One region of the Thalassotalea atypica genome, then DNA from elsewhere that is predicted to be linked to it. Evidence: predicted binding sites of a transcription regulator. Region 1 holds the regulator's gene; each other region holds the start of a gene.

Region 1 (3,218 bases):
CTCTGATACAGGGCCGGTAGTTGCAATAGGACTGCCTTTAAGCGCAGGGAACGCCGGCGGTAAACCTTGACCTGAAGGCTGGTGGCACGCAGCACAATAAGCGGTGTAAGTGGTTTCACCCAATTGCATCAACTCGTCTTTTGACATAGATGCATTAAGTGATTGTGCTTCAGCTTCTTTTGCCTTAGCAATTAATTGCTCTTGTTCAACTAGCCATGCAGCGTAGCCAGCTTCAGATTTAACTTCAACCACTACTGGCATATAGCCGTGATCTTTACCACAAAGCTCTGCACACTGACCACGATAGACACCTGGCTGATCAACAATGGTCCATGCTTCATTGATAAAGCCAGGGTTTGCATCTTGCTTCACCGCAAAAGCAGGTACCCACCAAGAGTGAATAACATCATCTGAAGTGATTAAGAATCTCACTTTTTTATTGACTGGAATAACGAGATGCTTATCAACTTCAAGCAGGTAATTTTCCCCTTTTTCAGTTGATTGACCATCGAGGTTGTCGTATTGGTCGCGAGGGGTAGAGAGAACAGAATAGAATTCAATGTCTTGATCGAAATACTTATAGTGCCATTTCCATTGAGAGCCGGTGACTTGTATGGTGATATCTGAATTGTCATTATTCTCCATCTCAATCAATGTGCTTGTGGCAGGAACCGCCATCGCAATGAGAATAACAATTGGTATTGCCGTCCAAAGTATTTCAACTTTCGTACTTTCATGAAAATCAGCAGGCTTTACCCCTTTCGATTTACGATGAAATGCCATCGACCAAAACATAGCACCAAAGACTATGACACCTATAGCTGTACAAATGTACAATGCCAGCATATGAAGATCATATACTTCCTTACTTACCGCAGTTACGCCTTCAGTAAGGTTTAACTCCATCTCGGCCCAAGCTGAACTGGAAAGCAAACTCCCCAACAACAGCCAACCTAGGTTACGTCTTTTCACTCGACATCTCCTCTACCCTTTTTAACACAGAAACAGAAAAACAGAGCGAAAGATACAGCTTTCCGCAGGGCGTAATTTCTGTTTAATTTTGGTTGAAATTGTGATGTAAGATGAGATTAGCGCACTCACATCTATTCTTATTATTTATGTTTATTTTCCACTCTAGAATTACTTAATTTTTATACAAGGTCTAGTGTTTTGTTGATTCAAGTCAAAGTTTTTCCTTATAAAACATATGAGTAAAAACTCTAACGAAGATAGAGTTAAAGCTCAAAAAACAGACGCAGCCTGTATCTTTATTGACCAGGAAGATTCTAAGAGGAAGAGATAGTGAGGAAGAAAATAAAACTTTAGAAAAAGAAAAATAATAAAAAAGGGCTTTAAAATAAGCCCTTTTAATGGTTAAAAAACAACCAAGCGCTGTGATTAATACATTACATCCAATCGGCTGCTCTGATCACCCCAACAGCAATACCTTCAACATTGAAGTGCTGGTTAGCTAAATCCACTTTAATCGGTGAAAAATCTTCATTTTCAGCATGCAAATATACGATATTTCCATCGCGTTTAAATCGTTTGACAGTGACATCCTCTTCAACTCGCGCGACGATCACTTGACCATTTTTAACATCAGTTGTTTGGTGAACCGCAAGGAGATCACCATCTAGAATGCCTATATCCTTCATGCTTTCGCCATTTACCCGCAGTAAATAATCTGCTGCTGGATGGAACATATTGCCATCAATTTTATAATGTTCTTCTACATGTTCTTGAGCAAGAATAGGCTCACCGGCTGCAACGCGGCCAATAAGTGGAATACCTTCAGCCTCTATAAATTCTTCTGCTAAACGAATACCTCTAGAGGTGCCGGGCAGCATTTCAATATACCCTTTTTTAGCCAGCGCTTTTAAGTGTTCTTCCGCTGCATTAGCGGATTTAAAACCAAAAAAATCAGCTATTTCAGCACGCGTTGGCGGCATACCTGTTTCGGAAATTTTATCTTTAATCAGATCAAATATTTGTGACTGACGCGTGGTAAGTGCTTTCATCCTGAGCCTGTTATTTTATACAGCATTACTGTCAGTATATACAGGCCCATGATAAGTGCAAGCACTTCGTTAGAGTTTAATTGTCGTTATCGTTTCAAAGTAGGTCATTAATGGCCCACTTCTGTATTCAACTTACTATTTTCATCGATATGAGTATTGATAAATTTTAGCGATTCAAATAAGAATTTATTTCGTGATTGCCCCTTTGATAACCAGTGGTCTTCACCTTCTAGTTCAATAAACTTGCTATCTTTGTCCCCTAGTGAGACCAATTTCTTGTAAAACTTCTTAGATTGAAATAGTGGAACAACAGTATCTTCAGTCCCATGCATAAGCAGTACCGGTAACGTCTTTTTTGAAACGAGATGAAATGGAGATATTTTGTGTAGATCTTCAAACGCCGTTTTACCTATGTTTTTGCGCCAGTAGCTAAAACCTGATTTTTGTTCCTTAGCATGCAAATACATATCACCTAAATTACTAACGCCAGCAAATGAGACGGCGCACTGATAAAGCTTGTATTTTACGGTTGCGCTGAAAAGTGCAACATATCCTCCGTAACTGCTACCCACCACACATATTCTTTTGGGATCGACAAGCCCTGCTTCAATTAATGAATGAACACCTTCGTCAATATCATCCTGCATCCGTTTGCCCCATTCACCATGACCGCTTCTCTTAAATTTTTTGCCGTAGCCAGCAGAGCCGCGATAATTGGGCTGAAACACGGCAAACCCCTCTGAAGCATAAAATTGTCTGATCCAATCAAAGCTCATCACGTCCCGCATTTCTGGTCCTCCATGTGGAAGAACGATTAATGGTGGCTTTTGTGCGTCACCTGCAGGCATTGTCAAAAAACTATGGATCTCGACATCATCAGATGTTTTATATCGATAACTTTTAACATGGCCTAATGCGGATTTGTCCTTTATGGGGAAGCCTTCCGCAAGGGGCTGTATGCTGCCGGCTTTTCTATCATATAAGGTAAAGCGTTCTGGGTATTTTTCACCTGACAGGTAGATAATAAATCGCTCTTTATTTCGGTCATAAGAGGTAATATCAATCTGTGCATGCTGATAAGTTGCCTTTAAATCTGCCTGCACTTGCGCTAGTTGCTGGTCAAAGTAGTAGTATTCTGGATAGTCTTCAAATGACACAACCCCCACAACTTGCTGGTTATGATAATCCCAAATAGTA
Region 2 (3,218 bases), 380 kb from region 1:
TGAAGACGTGATTGCTGACACCATAGCCAAGTTCGACCTCGACCCACACTCATTGAAGATTGAGATTACCGAAAGTATGCTGTTAGAAGACAGTCAACACGTGAAAAACACCTTACAAGCGATAAGAGATCTTAATGTTGATATTTACATGGACGACTTTGGCACAGGCTACTCTTCACTGAGTTATTTAAAACAATTTCCTATTGATGTCCTAAAAATTGACCGTAGTTTTATCTGGAAAATGCTAGAAGATGATGCAGACGCCAGTCTAGTTGAAGCTATAGTAATGATTGGACGCAGTTTGGACCTTAGGCTTGTTGCAGAAGGTGTCGAAACACAAGCCCATTTAGAGCATATGCAAGCATTACATTGTGAATATGCTCAAGGTTATCACATCTCAAAACCACTCGAACTAGAAAGTTTTATCACGTTCTTGAAAAACACCGATTACATAATAAAGTAAAGTACAGTCAGAATGCATTTCTAAAGCTTTACAATAAACAATAAAGTGCTTACTACGTCAGCTAATAACACGTATTTTATCGATTGTTTTTTGAATTTTATTCAGGACATGGGGTTCCTGCAACAACAGTATTGTTGTCGATCATTGTGTTTTCCCGTACAGACAGATTTGAGTAACTCGTTCTAGCTTTGTTAATCTCTTTTATTAACGTTTCAGGTGCGTCTACATCAAGCCAAAGTCTTTCCACCTGTTCCGGGAACTGCCCTAACATGGCTAAGTAAGTTTGAGGTGTTTTAAAGGTCAGGCTAATATTTGCGCATTGACCACGGCCAAGGATTAGCTGTTCTGACTGTTCATCTCTATTAAATTCGCCTGCGGATGCTTTTTCAATATCATCAAGATTAATAACAATCATGCTCCAAAATGCTTTGTTAATAACGAGTTTATTATCATGATTTAAATAAATAGAGTAATACTTAGCCACTCGATGATTGGCGGTGAGAAAAATCACACCATAGCAAATCAAGGTTGCCACAATCACTGCTGCAATTTCACTCCAACCCATCAATAAATAATAACTCAGTACGCCCAGAACTAAGCAGGCGAATATCGACAAACCCCAATGCATAGATGAACAAGCGTTAACGTTTAGTTGGCATATGGCTTTGATATGATTTTTAGAAAACCTTGGGATCATGTAATACCAACTCGCAGGCTCCCACGCCATTGGAAGCGCTACTGCTAATTTTTTTTCATTGTCTTTATATTTTTCTAGGGTATGAACTCGGGGGTCTCCCGACAGCTTTCTCGCGTTCCAAAGTCCTTTTGCGATAGTCCACATCAAATAAAACTCAAAAATAAGCACTACCGCAATGATTGGGTACTTGATGTAAACAACAAACTCAAAGTGATGAGCAATGTCGGTTGGAAAGCTGTATCGGGCACATGCACAACTTAGCGACAGTGCCAATATCATTTTCCAAGGCTTTTGTTGACCCGCCTTAATTACCCAAAACCAATACAACAGTGGCACAACGATAAAATATCCGAAAACAGCTAAGAACAAAGGCATTAACGTGAGTAAATTACCCTGTAGGTTTATTGTCTCAGGTAAGAACTGAAAGCCACTGACAAAAATAGCTATAGCAACGACAAAAAAGTGAATTCGTTTTTTGACGGGTCTGCGCATGTCATCATCCTTAATCTTTATTGTTTTATTTGCGTCATAACAACAGTCGCAGCGTTTACCTTTTTATTACACTTTTCAAAAAATTTATTTACTCATAGCATTAACCCTCTCACTTTAACTGGATAAATAAACAGTATCAATTTATAGTAGAGATAATCTTTTTAAATGACCTAAGAACATGAATTTGTATATTGCCGAAAAACCAAGCCTGGGACGCGCCATTGCTGATGCCTTACCTAAACCCCATAAGAAACAGCAAGGGTTTATACAGACAGGTAACGGAGATGTTGTGACGTGGTGTATTGGCCATATTTTAGAACAAGTTGAACCTGATCATTATGATGAAAAATATAAAAAATGGCAGCTAGAGCACCTGCCTATCATTCCTGAACAATGGCAATTAAAACCGAAATTCAAAACAAAAAGTCAGTTAACCGTGGTCAGAAAACTGGTAAAACAATGTCACCACATTATTCACGCTGGTGATCCTGACAGAGAGGGGCAGCTACTGGTCGATGAAGTGATTGATTACTTAAATGTCAGTCAGCAAAAACGCCAAAGCATGCAACGGCTGCTGATCAGCGACTTAAATTTAGCGGCGGTAAAGCGCTCACTTACACAATTAAAACCCAATAGTGATTTTATGCCGCTATCTGTTTCTGCTTTAGCAAGAAGCCGCGCCGATTGGCTATATGGTATTAATTTGACTCGCGCATACACCATTCAAGGCGGTAAAGTCGGTTATCAGGGTGTGCTGTCAGTTGGCCGAGTACAAACTCCCGTTCTAGGTTTGGTGGTTAATCGAGGCAAAGAAATTTCCGCATTCACGTCAAAGCCTTTCTATGAGGTCAATGCAGAAGTATCAACTGTTAACAATGAAACCTTTATGGCGAAATGGCAGCCGAGTGAGGCGTGTCAACCATACATGGACGAAGAGGGTCGAGTGCTGGTGCGATCGCTGGCATTAAATGTCATTCAACGTATTGAACACCAAACAGCAACAGTAATTGAGGTCAAAAAAGAGCAAAAAAAACAAAATGCCCCCCTAACTTACAATCTTTCCTCATTACAAATTGATGCTGCTAAGATTTTTTCAATGAATGCTAAGCTAGTGTTAGATGTTTGTCAGTCACTCTATGAAAAACACAAATTGATCACCTACCCCCGCTCAGATTGTCGCTACTTACCCTTAGAGCATCACCAACAGGCAAAAAGTATTTTATCAATCATTGCTCAATCGGGGATAGCGTATGCTGAGGGCGCTAAGCATGCGGATCCGTCGATCAAATCAAAAACATTTAATAATGGAAAAGTCAGCGCGCATCACGCTATCGTACCCACTGAGAAATCACCAAGTAACACTAACCTCAATAATTTTGAAAAGAACATCTATGGGTTAATCGCCAGACAGTACATCGCACAGTTTTATCCCGCCTACTTGTACAACCATACAAGAATTTCGCTTGATATCGCCGGCGGTCGATTCTGCGCATCGGCAAATGTCCCAGAGCAACTTGGCTGGAAATCTTTGTTTAACACAACGAATAAAAAAGCCGACGATGAAGT
Region 3 (3,218 bases), 1.9 Mb from region 1:
AGTTAATTGAGCGATTAAATAGCGCTGTGCTGATTGACTACCAGTAGTCCCCACTTTTCGTCCAGCTAATTGATCAGAAGACAAATAAGCCAAATGTTTTTGTAATACTGTTTTGTCTATTTGATAGTTAGCTATGTGTAATGTGTGGGCGGCGTCAGGTGGAGAGCCTGCACAGCCCATAAGTAATAAGAACAATAATAATGAATAAAGGTCTTTAATCACGTCGTCTTAGTAAGTCTAATTTTGCGATATATTTGTCATCAATACTTTGAATTCTGTTGGTTTTAATTGCTTTTCTCATGGCACTTTGAGCTTTTTCGTTGTTTCCTGTAGCAGTATAAGCTTTGGCTAGACCAAAATAGAGTTCATGTAAGCGAGAGTCTAAGTTGATGGCCCGTTTAAAGTGTTTAATGGCTTGATATGGCAAACCGTCATACATGGCTTCATCAGCTAAAAGTGCATGGTAATAGGGATTATTAATGCGATGTTTAATAATGGCGCTGTCAATTTTTCTTGATTCGTCAAAATCACCACGCATTTCTAACAATATCGACAAGTTCGTTAAGGTGTTTAAGCTGTTAGGATCGATAGCTATGGCATGACGATAGCTTTGTTCGGCTAAATTAACGTGATCATTGAAGCGATATAAAATACCTAAATTAGCCCATGACGCATGGTATTTGGGTTCAACCTCGATAGCTGCTTTAAAATAGCGGTACGCTTCAATGTAATTTTTATCAACTAATGCCATTGCCCCTTTATTATTGTAAAACATAGCCGTTACGGTGTTTTTGCTGACGGGTGTTTTAGGGAAGTTTTGCTTTTGAATAAAAGGATCAAAGTCGACTTCTATGCCTTTGCTATCAAACAATAAGAGGCTTGATACTTGTTTCGGTCTTTTAATTTGTAAATTAACATGCCCTGACAACATGTTGTAATCACCATTGCGTACCCAGTATTCTGGCACACGAACGTCTTGAAATTCAGCATCTAAGCCTGCAAGTTCTGCTAACGAATAGGCTAATATGGTTAAAGAAATACAATTTGCGGTTTTTTGATTGTAAGCATCTTGTGCAATCATGGTGGCATTACTGCGATATGCTAAATTATTACTGTCAGTGCCAAAAATAAATTTAATCAGCTTTACTGAACGGGCATGAAAGTCTTTTTCTATAAGTACTTTACCCCTGACAGTTTTCTTAATGTCATCGGTAAGTGCAAAAATTTCCTGGGGAGGTTCTATATATACGGCCTCTTGGCCAATAAACAATTCATCTTTGAGCAATGATTCAGGGGTTTGGTTTAATTCAGTTTTATAAATCTTGGTCGTTTGACAGCCACTAACAAAGAGACAAAAGAAAACCCATCCCAATACTGGAAATTTAAGCATACTGCCCCTCTGTTACAAATTGCTCATATATTAAGCATATGACAAAATCATCAAAAAGGCTTGCCCTGCACTCTACTATTAATAATCCGTTACATAATGGTTTATTAAACTGTATTTAACCATATTGAAAAGTAAACAGTTTCATCACCTTGTATTAAATGTTGCACTGAATCTAGCCATAATTTTAATTTTCACGCTTCAGTCAGCTTGCAGGATCTTCCATTTAAAAATATACTGTAAATATATACAGGTGAACTTATGAATAAACTAATTCAAGAACTAAAGAAAAAACAGCTTGTTTGGCAAGGCTCCCGAAAAAACATTCAGCCAGAGCAAGTTCCTTCAGGCTACCGAGAAATTGATGAAAAGCTTCAAGGAGGCCTACCAAAAACAGGCATTATAGATATTGATACTGACATGGGAATTGGTGAATTGAGATTAATGATGCCATATGTCGCACAGCTGGCTCAACAACGGCTTGTCGTTTTTATTAATCCTCCTGCTTACATCAGTGCGGAGTACTTATATCGCGAAGGAATCGCCTTAGCTCAAGTCATCATCATTCAGGTAGAACTAGAGAAAGACGCATTATGGGCTGCTGAACAATGTCTAAAAAGTGGTGCTTGTTGTGCAGTTATACAGTGGTATCAAAATTTAGCGATACATCAAGTTAAACGGCTGAAAAATGCCACCAATGTCGGTGAAAGCCTTCATGTATTGTTTAAAAAACAGCAGCAATATGCTCTGTCTTTACCTGTCACTTTGAGTATGAAGTTAACGACACATAGCAAAGGGGTAAATGTTTCTATTCCTAAACGCAAAGGTGGCTGGCCTATCCCGAAGTTTTCAGTAGATATGTCTAAGCATTGGTCTGAGCTTATCGTACCATCTTCTGCGGAGAATGTTGTCCCGTTTCCAAAAGCACATGTGTTATAGAGATGACGGTATGGCTTTACTTAGATTTTCCAATATTACAGCTAGATACGCTTTATCATGTAGACAATCAAGCCGCGATTGTAATTGTTGACGGTCGTAACAATACCATTGTACAGCTCAATCATGTTGCTTTGCACTCTGGCATAACACTCGGCATGGGGATAGGCACCGCAACAGCGCTTTGTCAGCAACTGCAAATACACCCGTACAACGAACAGCTTGAGCAAGAAAAATTGAGTGAAATTGCTGATTGGCTTTATATGCATACGTCTGACATTAGCTTGGTAGAACCCAAAGGGCTATTGCTTCGAACTAACAATATGTTGGCATTATATGATGGGTTAGAGAACTACTGGCGGGCGTTAAAAGAGCATATTGTTCACTTGGGGATTCATTTTCACTATGCGACAGGGTTTACTCCTTATGCAGCTCAATTGCTGGCCAAAGCAGGAACCAATTTGATCACTCACAACCAAACCCTTGTCCTTGAGCGCATCGCATTACAGCCATTGGTAATGACAGAGTTACCAAGTAAAACAATTAAGCAGTTGACCCGAGTAGGCATTAAGCAGCTCAAAGCTTTACTTGATACACCATTAGTTGAATTAGCAAAACGCTTTGATGGTGATTTAGTGAATTACGTTGGTCAATTATCCGGACAATTTAAACACCCTGTGGTGTTTTATCAACCACCGGAATCATTTAAGCGCCATATTGAATGCCTGTACGATATTGAAAACCTTTTATGGCTAGAGCGCCCTTTGAGTATATTGTTAAAGCAATTAGAGCAGTTTTTGTTTATTAGAGGATTAGTTGCACATGAATTGCAGTTGATACTTCACCAACGGGACACCAAAGATATTTCACTTAGCTTATGTTCTGCTGCGGGTGA

The links. Region 1 encodes LexA, which represses DNA repair genes until DNA is damaged. Its sites were predicted from a motif close to TACTGTATNNNNATACAGTA; they were not measured.
Region 2: a site for LexA is predicted at 1,769-1,788, ahead of QUE03_RS02930 (DNA topoisomerase III). Genes of this name have one in related genera too.
Region 3: a site for LexA is predicted at 1,623-1,642, ahead of imuA (translesion DNA synthesis-associated protein ImuA). Genes of this name have one in related genera too.

Annotation. Positions count from the first base shown of each region.
Region 1 covers NZ_AP027364.1:254,569-257,786, reverse strand. Annotated here, with positions in the region: gene coxB (cytochrome c oxidase subunit II) at 1-972, opposite strand, end outside; gene lexA (transcriptional repressor LexA) at 1,407-2,021, opposite strand; gene QUE03_RS01115 (alpha/beta hydrolase family protein) at 2,129-3,218, opposite strand, start outside.
Region 2 covers NZ_AP027364.1:630,009-633,226, reverse strand. Annotated here, with positions in the region: gene QUE03_RS02940 (EAL domain-containing protein) at 1-463, shown strand, start outside; gene QUE03_RS02935 (hypothetical protein) at 561-1,652, opposite strand; gene QUE03_RS02930 (DNA topoisomerase III) at 1,831-3,218, shown strand, end outside.
Region 3 covers NZ_AP027364.1:2,142,275-2,145,492, forward strand. Annotated here, with positions in the region: gene QUE03_RS09980 (M28 family peptidase) at 1-222, opposite strand, end outside; gene QUE03_RS09985 (tetratricopeptide repeat protein) at 215-1,390, opposite strand; gene imuA (translesion DNA synthesis-associated protein ImuA) at 1,649-2,326, shown strand; gene QUE03_RS09995 (Y-family DNA polymerase) at 2,329-3,218, shown strand, end outside.